DNA from 4 places in the Mucilaginibacter sp. 21P genome. Region 2 is predicted to be linked to each of the others. Evidence: riboswitches for the same ligand, from Rfam matches in the RefSeq annotation. Region 2 holds a riboswitch; each other region holds the start of a gene.
The links. A riboswitch is a leader RNA that binds a small molecule or an ion and turns the genes downstream of it on or off. The one in region 2 is predicted to bind S-adenosylmethionine.
Positions count from the first base shown of each region.

Region 1 (4,229 bases), 1.1 Mb from region 2:
AAGTATTAATTAACTGGTAGGGATCAGTTGCTTTACCAACTTTTGACCATCCGCCGCGTACTTTTAAATAGCTTAAAACATCGCTTTTTAAATCCAGCGCTTCTGAAAGCACCAAACTACCATTAACAGACGGGTAGAAGTAAGAAAGGTTAGCAGCAGGCAGGGTAGACGACCAATCATTACGGCCGGTTACGTTGATAAAGGCATAATCCCTGAAACCTATCTGCGCCGAAGCGAAGTAGCTATATGTTTTAAGTTTGCCGTAAACATTTGAAGATACCAGAGGGTCGCGCGAGTTGCTAAGCGTATATAAGCCAGCAATGGCAAGTTTCGGTGCTATCTGGTCGTTCTGCTCGCGGGTTGTAGTACCAATGTTACCACCCACAAAAGCGTCTAAAGAAAAATCTTTGTTCAGCTTTTTGGTGTACTGTAAGCGGCCTTCGGTATTGGTCTCGTTTACATAGTAAGCATCTTCTTCATAAGACCCAAATGGGGTACCGTTTGTGCCGTAAGCCACTTTTATCTTGCGCCTGTCGTTATAGAAATCGGTACCGGTGCGCAGGTTGGCAGATAAGCCTTTGATGATCTTGTAGTTTACCTCAGCGCTCCCTATAAAATGATTTTTAAACTGTCCAACGGTATTTTCGTAAGCGATAAAATATGGATTGCTGTAGTAGCTGTTATTCCAGTTAAACGTATTTCCGTTGGCATCACGGTAGTTTTTAAGCTGGCTTACATCAACCTGGCGGCCAAACCATGTAAACTGGAGCATGGTGCTTGTTGCACGCCTGCCGTAAGTACCCGGTAAGTTACCTGCATCGTCTTTGATGTAATTAGCGGTTGTGGTAACGGTAAGTTTATCGGTAGGCCGGAACGTTGTGTTCAGCGAGAACGAGTTTCGCCCCAATGATGAATTAGGTACTACACCGGTTTGGTGCAGGTTGTTGTACGATGCTCGGAAATCGAATTTATCGCTGCTGCCCGCGAAGGCTACACCGTTATTTAAAGTAACGCCGGTATTAAAGAAACTGCGAACATTATCCGGATGCGCTATAAAAGGCACCGGTGTGCCGTTGGAGTAAAATTGCGGTATCAGGCGGCCGTCCAAGCGCGGTCCCCAGCTTTCGTCAACACCGTCGTTAACGCCGCCACCCTTGCCATCAACATAACTGAATTTGCCGTTAGCGCCTTGTCCGTATGAATTTTGGTAGTCAGGGAAAACTTTAAGAGTAGCAAAGCTGGTGTAAGAGTTAATGGTAACGCCAATGCCCTTTACACCCTTACCGGTTTTAGTTTTAATAAGGATAACGCCTGAAGCCGCACGCGAACCGTATAAAGCTGCAGCGTTAGGGCCTTTCAGAACGGTAATAGATTCGATATCCTCAGAGTTGAAATCAGATAGTGAGTTGGGAAAATCGCGCGAACCGTTTGTGCCTAACTGCTGCGTGTTATCCACCAACACACCATCTACCACAAACAGGGGTTGGTTATTGCCGGAGATAGATACCTCACCACGTATAACGATACGCGATGAACCCATATCGCCCTGGCTATTGGTAACGGTAACACCGGCTATTTTTCCGGCAAGGGCATTCACCAGGTTAGTTTCCTTGGCTTCGGATATGTCTTTCGACTTAAGTCCCTGAACCGCGTAGCCTAAAGATTTTTTATCCTTGCTGATGTTTAGTGCGGTCACCACCACCTCATTAAGTGAGTTAGGTGCCTCCACTAAGACTATCTGCAGCGGGGCGGAACTTTGCGTAACGGTGATGCGCTGTGTGGTGAAGCCCAGGTACGATACCTGTAGCACATCATTTACTTTGGCATTGATACTAAAGCGGCCCTGAACATCTGTTTGGGTGCCATTGGTTGTGCCTTGTACGGTTACACTTACACCCGGTAAAGGCTGGCCGTCGCCCTTAGCAGTTACCACGCCGCTTACCTTAATTGATTGGGCCGATAAGTGCTGAACAATGATTACCGGTAGTAAAGCCACCAGTAAGAGTTTGTAAATTTTTGACATTTTTTACTGTGAAATAAAGTTTTGAACATGGCATACCTATCTACTTTGCCCGGTAAAATCTACCTGCATTAATGAGTATGCAATAAATTAAATGGAGTTAATGTTACTGGGTTAACAACAGCAGCAACAACACATGCCAGGCATTCGCCAGCATAAAGCGAAAGGGGTTAAGGATAACGATACAGTTTGCGTAAAAGCTGTTTTCATAGTTGTTTGTAGGGTAACGTTTATTGTTTGTCTTTTATAAACTCACCAGGTAAGTACCGGTTAATTGCGGCAAATAAATTGCACTCGCTTATCTTTCTCCTGTTTATCAGGAGCAGGATTTAGCACCTTTCGCCAACGCAGGGGCAGAGGTTGCTAAGACGTCAAAGGGCCATTCCCTCGGTCTTTCTGGATAAGTCTTAAAAAGAACTTCGATGCAAATATAGATTAAAAATATATAATGTCTACGTATTTTGTAGATATTTTTCTAAATGACTTTTTAATGGCATAAAACCGCCATACCGAAACGTACGGGCAGTTTTTGGTGGACAGAGTATTTGGCAAACAGCAACTGCCGGGCATATATTAAAATAGATTAAGTACCCAAATACCGTTTGATATTATACATTTGCGGCATGAATACCCGGTTAACAGTTGAAAAAATTGGCGGCACATCAATGAGTGCCCTTAAAGATGTAATTGATAACATTGTGTTTTACGGCGATTCGCCATACAATCGAATCCTTGTTGTATCGGCGTTCTCCGGCGTTACCAATATTTTACTGGAGAATAAGAAAACTAAGGCGCCGGGTGTTTACCATCGTTTTGCAAAAGGAGAGGATTACCGGACAGCACTTAACGAGGTTTCTGTGGAACTTAAGCGCTTAAATGCAGTATATGGCGAGCTGGGCCTTGATGTTACCTGGGCTGATGCGCAGATAGATCAGCACATGGCAAAGGCTATCGTTTATCTGGATAGCGCCTCTACAATGCTGGCTTCCGGTTATCTTAATGAGGGTGTGTTATTGGCTGCCCGCGAGATCCTGGCTTCCATTGGCGAAACGCATTCGGCCATGGTGCTGGCTGCTATCCTTAAAACCAGGGGACTTAATGCCGTGTTGGTAGATATGGCCGGTTTTGACGATTCTCGCGCCATGACAATTGACGAGCGTATTAAAGATGTCTTTGCTAAAATAGATCTGCCAAACAGCATTTGTATTGTAACCGGTTACGCTAAAGGTACAGAAGGCATTATGCGCGAGTTTGACCGCGGGTATTCTGAGGTAACGTTCAGTAAAATAGCATCCATACTTAGGCCTGATGAGGCCATTATCCACAAGGAATATCACCTTTCAACTGCCGACCCTAATATTGTTGGTATCGATAACGTGCACCCGGTAGGTAATACTAACTATGATATTGCCGATCAGCTTGCCGATGTTGGCATGGAAGCTATACACCCAAAGGCTGCTAAGCCATTGGAAATGGCCGGCATCCATCTGCGCATCAAAAACACCTTTGAACCAGCGCATCCCGGTACGCTGATAACCCGCCAATATGTTTCGCAACTGAAAAGGGTAGAGGTGATCACCGGCACCGATAAGCAATTACTGATCGATATTTACGACCCTTTGATGACCGGCAACGTAGGCAGCGACTTAATTATCATGGAGATATTCGCCGCGCACCAGGTTAGTTATACCTTTAAATCAACCAGTGCAAACAGCATATCCATTGTTATTTGGGAAAACGATTTTAAGGAAGCACTGATAACTGATCTGAGAACAAAATTTGAGCGTGTTAAGCACGAGCCGGTTTCCATGGTTTGTTTATTAGGTACCAATATGGATCAGCCAGGTTTGCTGGCTAAAAGCACTGCAGCACTTGCCCGCGATGAGATAAACATCCTGGCAGCAGGTTTAGCGTATGGCCGGGTTAACATCCAGTTTGTTGTACCGCGCGATCAGTTTAAGGCATCTGTAATAGCGCTGAACAAAGCGTTAGGGTAGATATTACGCTATCTCGGCATACGCACTTTCAGCTGCGGATGGTACGGCTTTGTTAAAAATGCCCGCGGATAGATTTTCATGTTCAGTTACCGAAATGGGCTGATTTACTGTAAGTGGCGAATGATGAAAAGCAAGCAACTGCGGCCCGTCCAATTCGTTAAATAAGCGCTGTATATCGGCTGCTTTGCCTATCTGACGTACCAGTAACTGGT
Region 1 is NZ_CP063061.1:2,264,352-2,268,580, forward strand. Features, by position in the region: gene INP83_RS10365 (SusC/RagA family TonB-linked outer membrane protein) at 1-2,023, opposite strand, end outside; SAM riboswitch class I at 2,316-2,427, opposite strand; gene INP83_RS10370 (aspartate kinase) at 2,644-4,017, shown strand; gene INP83_RS10375 (hypothetical protein) at 4,021-4,229, opposite strand, start outside.
Region 1: it holds a riboswitch for S-adenosylmethionine, as region 2 does, so the genes downstream of both, INP83_RS10365 (SusC/RagA family TonB-linked outer membrane protein) here and INP83_RS15230 (O-acetylhomoserine aminocarboxypropyltransferase/cysteine synthase family protein) in region 2, are expected to answer to the same signal.

Region 2 (4,229 bases):
AATATAGAAACCATTGCCATACACGGCGGAAACCACATAGACACTAAAACTAAAGCAGTTGTGCAGCCAATTGTTATGGCTACAACCTTTGAGCGCGATGCCGATGGGGGCTTTTCCTCCGGTTATCAGTACAGTCGCTCAGCTAACCCAAACCGTGATGCGTTAGAAAAGGTTTTGGCGAAGTTAGATCAAGGGGTTGAAGCTGCTGCTTTTTCATCCGGCAACGCGGCGGGTATGGCCGTTTTTCAATCCCTTGAGCCTGGTAGCCACATTATTGCGCCTGATGACATGTACCACGGATTACGCAACCAGCTAAAGCAGCTTTTTGCCGGCATCCTGGAATTTGACTTTGTTGATGTAAATAACGAAGAAACGCTAAGGTCACATATTAAAACAAATACCCGGCTGATATGGGTTGAAACACCATCAAACCCGCTGCTTAAGATCACCGATATAAAAAAGGTGGTTGCCATAGCCCGCGAACACGATATCAAAGTGGTATGTGACAACACCTTTGCAACACCGATATGCCAGCAACCCCTAACACTTGGTGCCGATGTTGTGATGCACTCTACCACCAAATATTTTGGCGGCCATAGCGATCTGATGGGCGGCGCGTTGATCACTGCTGAAAAAACAGATTGGTGGGAAAAGATCCGAAATGTGCAAACCATGGGTGGCGCCATACCCTCTCCAATGGATTGCTACTATTTGGTTCGCAGCATTAAAACGCTTCCGTATCGTGTAAAAGGCCATGTACATAATGCGCAGCTTTTGGCAACTTTCTTAGAAAATCATGCGGCGGTTGAGCAGGTCATGTATCCGGGCTCAACTTCGCACCCGCAGTATAGCGTGGCAAAAGAACAAATGACACTGCCAGGTGCAATGATGTCCTTTACGCTAAAAGGCGGCGAAGAAGAAGCGAAAAAGGTAATCAATTCCTTAAAGATTTTTACGCAGGCAACGAGTTTAGGCGGCGTTGAAAGTTTAATAGAACACCGCGCATCTGTTGAAGGGCCGGATACCAAAACACCATTTAATCTACTGCGGGTCTCTGTTGGTTTAGAGCATATTGATGATCTGATTGCTGATCTGGAGCAGGCTATGGCTTGATTTTCGCACTCACGTAATCTTTATTTTTCAATTATTTAAAAATTTTATTTGGAAGATACTTTCCTATTGCCCTATATTTGAAACAATATTTGGTAGCAATACCATGATCAATTTTCCCTCACACGGATTTTGATTTATAAAGAAGCGGCGAGAGATCAGGCTCTGAGAACCGCTGGCAACCCTGCAAGGTGCAGAAGGTGCCAATTCCTGTCCCGGAAAATAATTTACCCGGGGGATATAAATTAATAGTCATGAAAAGTCTGATTTATTTAGCCCAACAAAACACATCGCAAACCCAATCGGGTACGTTTACTGTATACAACCCTGCTAATGGCTGTATTTGTATGTGTTGCTGCTGCTGTTGATGCAGTACACGTTCCCTTTTTCTGTTTCCTGAAAAATACGTGTCACCCTGCTTAGGATAGTTCTATCCGCACGCCAGTTAATCTCAGTTTAAATCAACTTAAAAAATACTACCATGTCTGCACTAAAATTTGAAACCCTACAATTACACGCCGGTCAGGAAGTAGATCCTACCACCAGGTCACGCGCAGTTCCTTTGTATCAAACCACGTCTTACGTATTTAACAACGCCGAGCATGGTGCCAACCTTTTTGCTTTAAAGGAATTTGGCAACATCTATACCCGTTTGATGAACCCGACAACTGATGTTTTTGAGAAACGCATTGCCGCTCTTGAAGGTGGTGTAGCGGCCTTAGCAACAGCATCAGGCCAGGCGGCTCAGTTCATTGCTTTAAATAATATCCTGCAAGCCGGCGACAACTTTGTTACCTCGCCGTATTTGTATGGAGGCACCTATAACCAGTTTAAGGTAGCTTTTAAACGCCTTGGTATAGAAGTACGTTTTGCCGAGGATGATACCGCCGAAAATCTTGAAAAACACATCGATGCTAAAACCAAAGCCATTTATGTAGAAACAATCGGCAACCCCGGTTTCAACATTCCTGACTTTGATCAAGTAGCGGCATTGGCAAAAAAGCATGATCTGCCGCTGATTGTAGATAATACTTTTGCAGCCGGTGGCTACCTGGTCCGCCCGTTACAACACGGTGCCAACATCGTTGTGGAGTCTACAACCAAATGGATAAATGGCCACGGCACCAGCATTGGGGGTGTAATTGTTGATGGCGGTAATTACAACTGGGGTAACGGTAAATTCCCGCAATTTACCGAGCCGAGCGAAGGCTATCATGGACTGATATTCAATGACGTGTTTGGAATCAATGGCCCTTTTGGTAACATCAACTTCATCATTCGTGCCCGTGTGGAAGGCTTGCGTGATTTTGGCCCTTCGCAATCACCATTCAATTCCTGGTTAAACATCCAAGGACTGGAAACTCTGTCATTAAGAGTACAACGCCATGTAGATAATGCACTTGAGTTAGCTAAATGGTTGGAGCGACATCCGCAAGTAGAAAAAGTGAACTACCCGGGACTGGAATCGTCACCAAACCACACCAACGCTAAAAAATATCTGAAGAATGGCTTTGGCGCTGTGTTGTCTTTTGAAGTAAAAGGCGGGCAGGAAAATGCGTCGGCCGTTATCGATAACCTTAAATTGGTTAGTCATTTAGCTAATGTAGGCGATTCAAAAACATTAATTATACAACCATCAGTAACTACGCACCAACAACTGAGCGATGCCGAGCAGTTATCTGCCGGTGTTACCCCTGCCCTGCTGCGCGTTGCCGTTGGTATTGAACATATAGATGATATTAAAGCCGATTTTGAGCAGGCATTTGTCAAGATCGGTCAGTTAGCATATGCATAAAGACCTTTTAATAGTTTTTTAGTTTTTAAGTGATAGTTGTAGAGAGTGGTTGCCAGGCAGCCGCTCCTCTATAACTGAAAAAGAAGAAATGAGTACACAAACCTTTACTTATACAGGGACTTTCGAACTTGAATCGGGCCGTAAACTACAAGGTATTGAAGTAGGTTACAATACTTACGGTACCCTCAACAAAAACCGGGATAATGTAGTGTGGGTATGCCATGCCCTCACTGCAAATTCCGATGTTTTCGACTGGTGGAAAGGCCTGTTTGGCCCAGAAGACCATTTTAACCCTGATGAATATTTTATTATTTGTGCTAATGTTCTGGGTTCGCCATATGGAACAGTTAACCCGCTAAGCAACAACCCGGCAACCGGTCAACCCTATTTTTTGGCATTTCCGGAATATACCATCAGGGATATTGTAAAAGCTCACCAGTTACTGGCTGACCATTTAGCTATCGATAAGATAGAAATATTATTGGGTGGCTCTTTAGGCGGCCAGCAAGCATTGGAGTGGAGCATTATTGAGCAGGATCGTATCAAGAACCTGATATTGATCGCCACCAATGCCAACCACTCACCATGGGGCATTGCGTTTAACGAATCGCAACGTTTGGCCATCAACGCCGACCGTACCTTCCAGGCAGGTAGTATAGATGGCGGTGCAAAGGGATTAAAAGCAGCCAGAAGTATCGCGCTCCTATCCTACCGTAATTACAAAACTTACGGCATTACTCAACATGAAGACAGCGACGAGATACCCGAGAGCTTTAAAGCAGCAAGCTATCAAAACTACCAGGGACAAAAACTTGTGAACCGTTTTAATGCTTACAGCTACTGGTTTTTGTCAAAAGCGATGGATTCGCACAACGTTGGCCGTGGCCGTGGTGGAGTTGATAAAGCTTTGGGCCTGGTAAAGGCGCGCACTTTGGTAATTGGCATCAAGTCAGACGTATTGTTCCCTATTGAGGAACAGCAATACCTATTCAGGCATATACCTAAATCGGCTTTTGCCGAATTAGACTCGTTTTATGGTCACGATGGTTTCCTGATAGAGACCGAAGACCTTACAAAGGTGATCACATCCTTCCTGAAAACGGATGTAAAGGGAAAAATTATTGAATTACAAAAAATAGCTTAATGAGCAAAAAACTTACCATTGGTCTCTTCGGCTTCGGCGTTGTGGGCCAGGGACTGTACGATATCATCAAAACAAAGAACCTTAACCTGGAGATCGTAAAGATTGCCATCAAAAACCCTGAGAAAGACCGTTCTTTACCAAAAGAGTTATTCACTACAGACAGGGACGATATATTGAACA
Region 2 is NZ_CP063061.1:3,404,214-3,408,442, forward strand. Features, by position in the region: gene INP83_RS15225 (PLP-dependent aspartate aminotransferase family protein) at 1-1,113, shown strand, start outside; SAM riboswitch class I at 1,245-1,357, shown strand; gene INP83_RS15230 (O-acetylhomoserine aminocarboxypropyltransferase/cysteine synthase family protein) at 1,592-2,905, shown strand; gene metX (homoserine O-acetyltransferase) at 2,994-4,049, shown strand; gene INP83_RS15240 (homoserine dehydrogenase) at 4,049-4,229, shown strand, end outside.

Region 3 (4,229 bases), 1.1 Mb from region 2:
CCTGTACATTTACCACCTGTGCTGGTTGTAATGTGCAGCTGATGGTTCACCAGGTCGAGATCTATCTGAAAAATACCATCCTCGTAAGGGATGCTTCCGGTAGTTAAGCCATTAGCGCTCACATACAAAGTAACCTGCCAGGAGTGGTTTATCCAAGGCGATTTTTTCAAACGTACCTTGCCTATCATCTGCGTCCACATGTGTACGGTGGCAATGGTATCTTTCAGGTAATGAAAATCAAGAACAGGCCAGTTGTGTGTTGATTTGCTCATAATGGTACTACAAGTGAGGGGGAGGAATTGTTGGAGCCTCACCCCAACCCCTCTCCAAAGGAGAGGGGCTTTGTCTTTACCCTCTTTTCGCGCAGCGAAGAGGGGGTCGACAAGCGTAGCGGTGTCGGGGTGAGTTAATTGACGAGTTGACTCACCCCGTCCCTATTGCTATCGGGATGCGCGACCCTTTCTGCTACGCAAAGAGGATGAGGAAATAAGCCATGTCATTGCGAGGAGTCCCGATGGCTATCGGGACGACGTGGCAATCTCCTCGCGTGGCACTAACGCGATGAGATTGCCGCGCTATCGCTCGCAATGACACGGTTCTTTTTTACACGTGTCTTTCTTAAGAAGGATTGGCGTATGCCTAAAAAAGCAATGGGCCTTGCGGCCCAATTACTTTAGTTAGCAGTTTAGTAGTTTGATGCCGCGGGTAGATTCGAACTACCGTGTAAGGTTTTGCAGGCCCTCACCTATCCTCTCGGTCACGCGGCTTAAAATTTTCAGAAGCCTTATTTATTAGGCTGCGGCGTAGTTCTCAGGTAAGGTTTCACCTCTTTGAAACCTTTAGGGAACTTAGCCGGAATATCTTCGGTTTTTATGGCCGGTAACACTACCACATCCTCACCGTCTTTCCAATCGGCCGGGGTAGCAACGCTGTGGTAAGCGGTTAACTGCAACGAATCTATCACCCTTAAGATTTCCTGAAAGTTGCGGCCGGTTGATGCCGGGTAGCTAATGATCAGTTTGATCTTTTTGTCGGGACCGATGATGAACAATGAACGTACGGTAGCCGTTAGCGAAGCATTAGGGTGGATCATATCATAGGCCTCAGAGATCTTACGGTCCTCATCGCCGATAATGGGGAAAGTTACCTCTACGTTCTGCGTTTCGTTAATGTCGTTGATCCAGCCTTTGTGCGATTCAACGTTATCAGTGCTTAAAGCAAGCACCTTTACGTTACGTTTCTCAAATTCGTCTTTTAATGCAGCCGTTTTTCCCAACTCGGTAGTACATACCGGGGTATAATCGGCAGGATGCGAGAAAAGTACCCCCCAGCCATCGCCAAGGTATTCGTAAAGGTCAATTTCGCCTTTTGATGTTTGCGCCTTAAAGTTTGGGGCATCGTCGCCAATTCTTAAACTCATGGTTCTAATTTTTTAAGTTGAATATTTAAACAGCTTTTAAATAAGCCTGCTATTGGTAAAATAGTTTCAATAATATATCCGGAAGTAAGCGATAGATGGGCTGTAACAGTGATATCCTGCGGCAATGCAGGTCGTTTAAATCAGCTTATCTGTCTCAGTACTAATTAGTACAAAGCAGGAATTAGCACCTTTTACCAAGCGGTACAGGTTGCTAAGACTTCGCAGGGCCCTTCCCTCGGTCTTTCTGGATAAGTATATTTAAAGAACGATAACGATACAAAAATAAATAAAAACTACAAATTTGGTAGTCTTTTATTTAAAATATTATAAGTTATTGATAATGAGGGATAAATATTTAAGAATAGCAATACTGACAATTTTTTGTCAGCGTTCACGGTGTTCACAAGTGTTCATGGCGTGAACGTGAACACCTGTAAAAGCCGCTTTAACGACAGTTGATAATGGCAATTTGTCCCATATCAGCTTAAAAACAGAAGGCGATGCGATCAATTGCATCGCCTTCTACCCTAAGACTAACATATAACTAAGCCTATTTGCCGTTCAGTTTTTTGATCAACTCTACCTCTTCAGGCTTGTAAGGAGTACCATCCTTGCGGAAAATATCATGGAACCACTCTTTGGGTTCGCCGCCATTTGGCATTGGGGTGTCCCAGGCATAAATGGTGTTGGTTTTACCGGCTACGAAGCCCCAGTTAAGCGCACCAACATTCTCTTTCTTTAACATGGGCATAACCGTTTCAAAGCGACTGTTGCGCGTGCGGGCCATGTATTCGGTACAGATCAACGGCCTGCCGTGTGTTTTCAGCATCTGGATGGTTTTCAAATGCGAAGGCTCCTCAGTGTAATCGTGGTAAGTGATCACGTCAGAATTTAACGCCTGGTAAGCGTTTAGCTTCTCAAACGACCAATCCCACAAACCAACAGATAGCGGCTGTGAAGGGTTTACCGCTCTTGCCCAGGTAAACACTTTTACCAGCAGGTCCATTGAGGCATCTTTCTTTTTAGAGTTGCCCGGCTCGTTGTAAAGGTCCCAAAGCAATATGCGTTTATCGTTTTTAAAGGCGGTCATTACGTCGGTTACGTAAGCTTTTAGCATAGCTTCCTGGCCAGGCGTACCCAGGCGGTTACCCGGATCCTGCAGCCAACCTGAATTATGTACGCCGGTTTTTGGCGCAGGCTGTTTACCAATTTTTGCATCAGCGTTCCAGCAATCATCAAAAAAAACAAACATGGTTTTAATATGGTGCTTATCTGCAATGGCTAAATAATCGTCTATGCGTTTTTTAAAGCCGGGTTTACCCTGTTGCCAGGCAAGACTGTATAAGAACACACGCATAGTATTAAAGCCTATCCCCTCCGCGTAGCCTAATTCTTTGTCTATGGTTTTAGGATCAAAGCTATCAGCCTGCCACATTTCTAACTGGTTGATAGCCGTGCTGGGTATAAAATCAGCGCCGCTCATCCATTTGTGTTGCGCATACCAGGTGTTTGCTTTAGCCGCCGGCCATACTTTGGCTACCGGAGCGTTTTGTGCAATTGTATTAACAGAAGTGGTGCTGATAAATGCCGCAGCAAGGGCTGTTAACAAAGTAAATCTCATAAGTTTTTAAATTGGTAGCGGTAAACTTATAAAAAAATGTCAATAGTACATATATCATAAGAAAACAGATCTGTTGAATCAGCAATATTTGTGATATTAAAAATATTGATAATCATAAAAGTTGTAAAACACTTAAATTAAGTAGCTTGTCGTCTTAAAATATATAGTATTTTTACACGGTTAATTTTAATAACCAAACAGAAAAGCAAACGTATACACGCGATAGTTTTAGCCGATTGAGTTTCGATTTTGTGAGCATGACGAATTGATCAACCCCTCATAAACCAAGGGTTAATCAATTTTACGAAACAAGAAATTCTTGTTTCCCTGCTCGAAATTTTAAACAACAAATAGTTGTACTTGCGGCTTTGGCATATTATTTACAATAACACGGCGTTACAGAATGAATTTTTGATAATTGCGTGAATGACTTTGACAGACGGACATACTTTTGACGGTGAGAGCCTGTCTTATATAGCACATCTTATAGATAACAAGGACATTGGTATTTGGGAGTACCACAACCAAAGCAAAGAGCTTAAATGGTCTAAGGGTTTTTATAATATGTTGGGTTATTCGCCCGGAGAAATTGAATGTTCAAACAATTATTTCTTCGATCATTTACTTTATTACCAGGATAAAGATGCATTCATCAAAGCCACTTACTCCCCAAAACATGATGGTCCACGCGTAGCTCATATCCGCCTGCTTACCAAAAACCAAGGTTACCAATGGTTTGAAAGTACAACTCATCGCCGCGACACAGGTAATGGTAATGTGATGTATGGCTTTCTCACCAACATCAACGCCATAAAACTTGCGCAGGCAAAAAGCGCCGAAAGCGAATTACAGGCTCTTGAGATAGGCCGTATTGCTAAGATAGGTTTGTGGGAGATAGACAGCCGAAGCATGGAGCTTAAATTTAGCCCGGAGGTATATGACATCTTTGAGCTGAGCAATCATATCAAATTAAGCGTTCCGGAAGCCATTGAATTCTTTTTACCACAATATCGCCCGCTGCTCGAAGATGCAGTTAACCAGGCACTAACACTCTGCAAGCCATATGATATTGAGGTTGAGTTCCGTACAGCTAAAAACAATATTATTTGGGTTAAATGCAGGGCTGTACCCGTATTAGACGAACATGGCCGCTGTATCATTTTACGTGGCACTTTCCAGGATATTGAT
Region 3 is NZ_CP063061.1:4,460,678-4,464,906, forward strand. Features, by position in the region: gene INP83_RS19865 (DUF5996 family protein) at 1-272, opposite strand, end outside; tRNA gene INP83_RS19870 (tRNA-Cys) at 697-767, opposite strand; gene INP83_RS19875 (peroxiredoxin) at 785-1,420, opposite strand; SAM riboswitch class I at 1,563-1,675, opposite strand; gene INP83_RS19880 (cellulase family glycosylhydrolase) at 1,971-3,041, opposite strand; gene INP83_RS19885 (PAS domain-containing sensor histidine kinase) at 3,468-4,229, shown strand, end outside.
Region 3: it holds a riboswitch for S-adenosylmethionine, as region 2 does, so the genes downstream of both, INP83_RS19875 (peroxiredoxin) here and INP83_RS15230 (O-acetylhomoserine aminocarboxypropyltransferase/cysteine synthase family protein) in region 2, are expected to answer to the same signal.

Region 4 (4,229 bases), 1.1 Mb from region 2:
CCTTTGTTTACAGCGCTTCATTCGTAAAACTGCGGGAGGTAAAGCTTGGATACACACTGCCGCAGAATTGGGTTAAAGGCATCGGCCTGCAATCGGCAACAGTATCATTGGTTGGCCGTAACCTTTGGATCATACACAAAAAGGTACCCAACATTGATCCTGAAACAGCATTTAACAGCGGTAACGCACAAGGTTTAGAAGACCTTACGCTGCCTACTGTACGTAACCTTGGTTTTAACGTGAACCTCAAATTCTAAAACAATGAAAATTAAATATTTAGCCACCATCATATCAGGAACACTGCTTTTATCGGCAACAGCCTGCAAAAAAACGATTGAGGATATCAACAAAAATCCAAACGCGTCAGAAACCGGTCAGCCGGATTATATCTTAACAGGCGTAACAAAAGCTTTGGCAGATACTTACTGGGGGACATCCAATAATATGGACGCCAGCTTGCTTTGGGTACAAAACTGGGCCAAGATACAGTATACCGACCCCGACAGGTATATCTATACCAGTACATCCTTTAATGAGCTTTGGGGTACAGGTTATTCAAGAGGGGTTGTGAATCTTAACGCACTTGTAAAAATTGCCGATGCACAAGCTAACCCTAATTATAAAGGAGTTGCTTTAGTACTAAGATCATGGGCTTTCCAATTGCTAACTGATAATTATGGCGATGTGCCTTACACGCAGGCAGCAAGCATTAACGAATTCCTGACACCTGCTTACGACAAACAAAAGGATGTGTATTTTGCCATCCTCGATGATCTGAAATCGGCTCAAACCTTCCTTAGCCCTTCAGGTCCTGCAATTGCAGGCGACATCATCTATGGCACCAGCAGCGGCGCAAACCAGATACTGCTATGGAAAAAATTTGCCAACTCGCTGCGTTTACGTATTGCCCTGCGCATTGCAGACCGCGAGCCTGAAAAAGCAAAGCAGGTACTGGCCGACATTCAAGCGGATGGCAGCGGTTACATCAGCAGTAACAGCGAAACCGCACAACTGGTTTACGCGGCATCGCCTAACCAAAACCCTATCAGCAATTTGTTTGATACCAGGGATGATTACCGCATCAGCAAAACAATTGTAGATAAGCTTTTTGCATTAAATGACCCGCGCCTGCCGGTTTATGCCAGCAAAACAAAGGATGCTACACCACAAACTTATGTTGGCTTGCCAAACGGACTTTTGGTAGGTGATGCCAGCAGCTATGGCTTTACGAAAACATCAAAACCGGGCACCTACTTTTTAGCGCCAAGCGCACCGGCAGTGATCATCAGTTATGCTGAAGTACTATTTGACCAGGCCGAAGCTGCCCAACGCGGTTTTATTGCCGGCAACGCTGCCGATTTGTACAGGCAGGCTATAACCGCATCATTAACGCAATACGGTATAGGCACCGCCGATATAAACACCTACCTGGCTCAAAGCAGCGTTGCATATGATGCGGCTAACTATCGTAAATCAATAGGCGAACAAAAATGGATTGCGCTATTTGGCCAGGGATTAGAGGCTTATGCCGAATGGCGACGCCTGGATTATCCGCAACTTACCCCGGCAGTTGCCGGTACACTTGGAGGCAAGATACCGCTAAGGTTTATCTACCCCGGTACAGAGCAATCGCTTAATGGCACCAGCTACAAAGCTGCAGTTGCCAGCCAGGGCGCTGACGCATTAACTACCAAATTATGGTTCGATGTGAATTGATAATTAAAAAACTTCATTGTAAAGGCTGCGAAATTTCGCAGCCTTTTTTTGTATGGACCCGAATTAAAATAATTTGCTGAATTTTTATAATTCTGTTATTCCTCAAATTCTTTCAATTCGGGTTCAGACATAAACAACAAAGGCCCCTGTTGGGCAGGGGCACTTTGTAACCAATTATAAACCTGAGATGAGAAACTTAAAAGAGGCGTGAGAACGGATTCGAACCGTTGTATGGCGTTTTGCAGACGCCCGCCTAACCACTCGGCCACCCCGCCTTTTGTTTTATTTAGAGGTTAGAATCGGATTTGAACCGCTGTAACAGGTGTTGCAGACCCGTGCCTCGCCACTCGGCCACCTAACCTTAGCTTCTCCCCACCCCTTTTCTTTGGAGAGGGGCTTTAGAAGATTGTTTTTAAAATATTTATTGTTTGAAAAATAGTGTGAATCACAGACCGAAACGACCTATTATATAAAATCATAAAATCAAAAGATTTTAACGAGATGCCGAAATCAACAACAACAATAACCAAGCCTTTGAGAGAAGCTTGATTTAACAGCGGACGTAGATATTTTAGCGTTGATGCTCATGTTGTTTTTCTTATCGGACAGGACAAAAGTAAACACCTAAAATGAAAAATCAAAAAAAATCTATAAAACTATAGACTTTATATATTATTTGTATATTTGCTGTCGAAACGTTCTTTAAAACTTATCCAGAAAGACCGAGGGAATGGCCCTTTGACGTCTTAGCAACCTGTACCACTTTGGTAAAAGGTGCTAAATCCTGCTCCTGTAATTAATGGAGAAAGATAAGCAATAGCAGCGTTCTGCTGCCAAGCCCCGGTGAACTGGTAAGTTTCATAAAGACATTAATTTATTTAACATATGAAAATTTACCTTGATAACGCCGCAACAACTCCATTAGATAAACAAGTATTTGAAGCCATGACGCCGTTTTACCTGCAGCACTTTGGCAATGCTTCATCTCATCATGCGTTTGGCAGAGAAGTTAAAGCTACGCTGGATAGTTGCCGCAAAACCATTGCGCAATTATTAAACGCCAGTCCGGAGGAGATCATATTCACATCCGGGGGCACCGAGGCAGACAATACCGCCATCCATTCGGCTATTTACGGCGCAGAAGTTGAGCACGTTATCACTACCAAATTTGAACACCATGCAGTACTGCACACACTGCAACAATTTGAGAGAAAAGGTAAGATCAAAATAAGCTACATCGAACATGATGCTCAGGGGACATTGGACCTTGTACATCTGGAAAGCTTGCTACAACAGCATCCAAAAAGCTTTGTATCGGTAATGCATGCAAATAACGAGATAGGCAACTTAAATGATATAGCTGCAATTGGCGAACTTTGCGAAGAATATAAAGCGCTTTTCCATACCGATACGGTACAAACAATAGGTCACTACGTTCATGATCTGCAAAAGCTGAAGGTTCATTATCTTGCAGCATCGGCACATAAATTTCACGGGCCAAAGGGCGTGGGATTTTTATACTGCCGCAAGGAGTCTCCCATAACCCAACTGCTGCACGGCGGCGGTCAGGAAGCAAAATTACGCGCCGGTACAGAAAACATAGCAGGCATAGTAGGCCTTATTAAAGCGCTGCAACTGGCTTATGCCGATCTGGATCAACATCAACTATATATACAATCACTAAAAGACCAGTTGGTGGCAGGCTTGTTAGATAATATCAGCGGCGTTAGCTTTAATGGCAATTCTGCCAACGCAGATAAAAGTTTATACACGGTGCTTAGCGTTTGCCTGCCCAATACCGGGGACGATCTGCTGCGATGTTTGGACGAACAAGGCATAGCAGTATCCGGTGGCAGTGCCTGCTCAACCGGGGCCGCCTCACACGTATTACAGGCATTAAAAATTCGTCCGGGGCGTCACACCGTACGTTTCTCATTTAGCCGGTTCAACACCGCTGAAGAGATTAATCGGGTGGTAAATGTATTATCTGCTTTATTGCAGCCTTTAGCGGCATAAAGCAACTGCTGATATTTTCAAAACCTAAATTTACTCACCCGGTCTGCGCCACGCCGGACCCTCTCCGCTGCATGCACCAGAGGGATAACTATCCTTACCCTCTTTTCGCACAGCGAAGAGAGGGTCGACAAGCGTCAGCAATGTCGGGGTGAGTCAATCGGCAAACGCTCCTAACTCTACTCCCCTCACAGCTCTGCATATAACTTTTCCCTATTCGTTATCGAAAAATTCGATTGGTATTGTGTTTGTTTAACTCCTACCTTCACATTTGTTAATCATCAGATACTAACCAATCAATTTTAACATGGAAAACAATTCGAACGACATCAGCAAATGCCCTTTCCACAATGGCACTTTGACTCATAACACCGCAGGTGGCGGTACACGCAACCGCGATTGGTGGCCAAACCAGCTTAAGCTGAATATTTTACGCCAAAATTCGCAGCTTACCAACCCGATGGATGAGCAGTTTAACTATGCCGAAGAGTTTAAATCAT
Region 4 is NZ_CP063061.1:2,259,187-2,263,415, reverse strand. Features, by position in the region: gene INP83_RS10365 (SusC/RagA family TonB-linked outer membrane protein) at 1-257, shown strand, start outside; gene INP83_RS10360 (SusD/RagB family nutrient-binding outer membrane lipoprotein) at 262-1,716, shown strand; tRNA gene INP83_RS10355 (tRNA-Cys) at 1,920-1,991, opposite strand; tRNA gene INP83_RS10350 (tRNA-Cys) at 2,007-2,077, opposite strand; SAM riboswitch class I at 2,423-2,532, shown strand; gene INP83_RS10345 (cysteine desulfurase family protein) at 2,602-3,732, shown strand; gene katG (catalase/peroxidase HPI) at 4,037-4,229, shown strand, end outside.
Region 4: it holds a riboswitch for S-adenosylmethionine, as region 2 does, so the genes downstream of both, INP83_RS10345 (cysteine desulfurase family protein) here and INP83_RS15230 (O-acetylhomoserine aminocarboxypropyltransferase/cysteine synthase family protein) in region 2, are expected to answer to the same signal.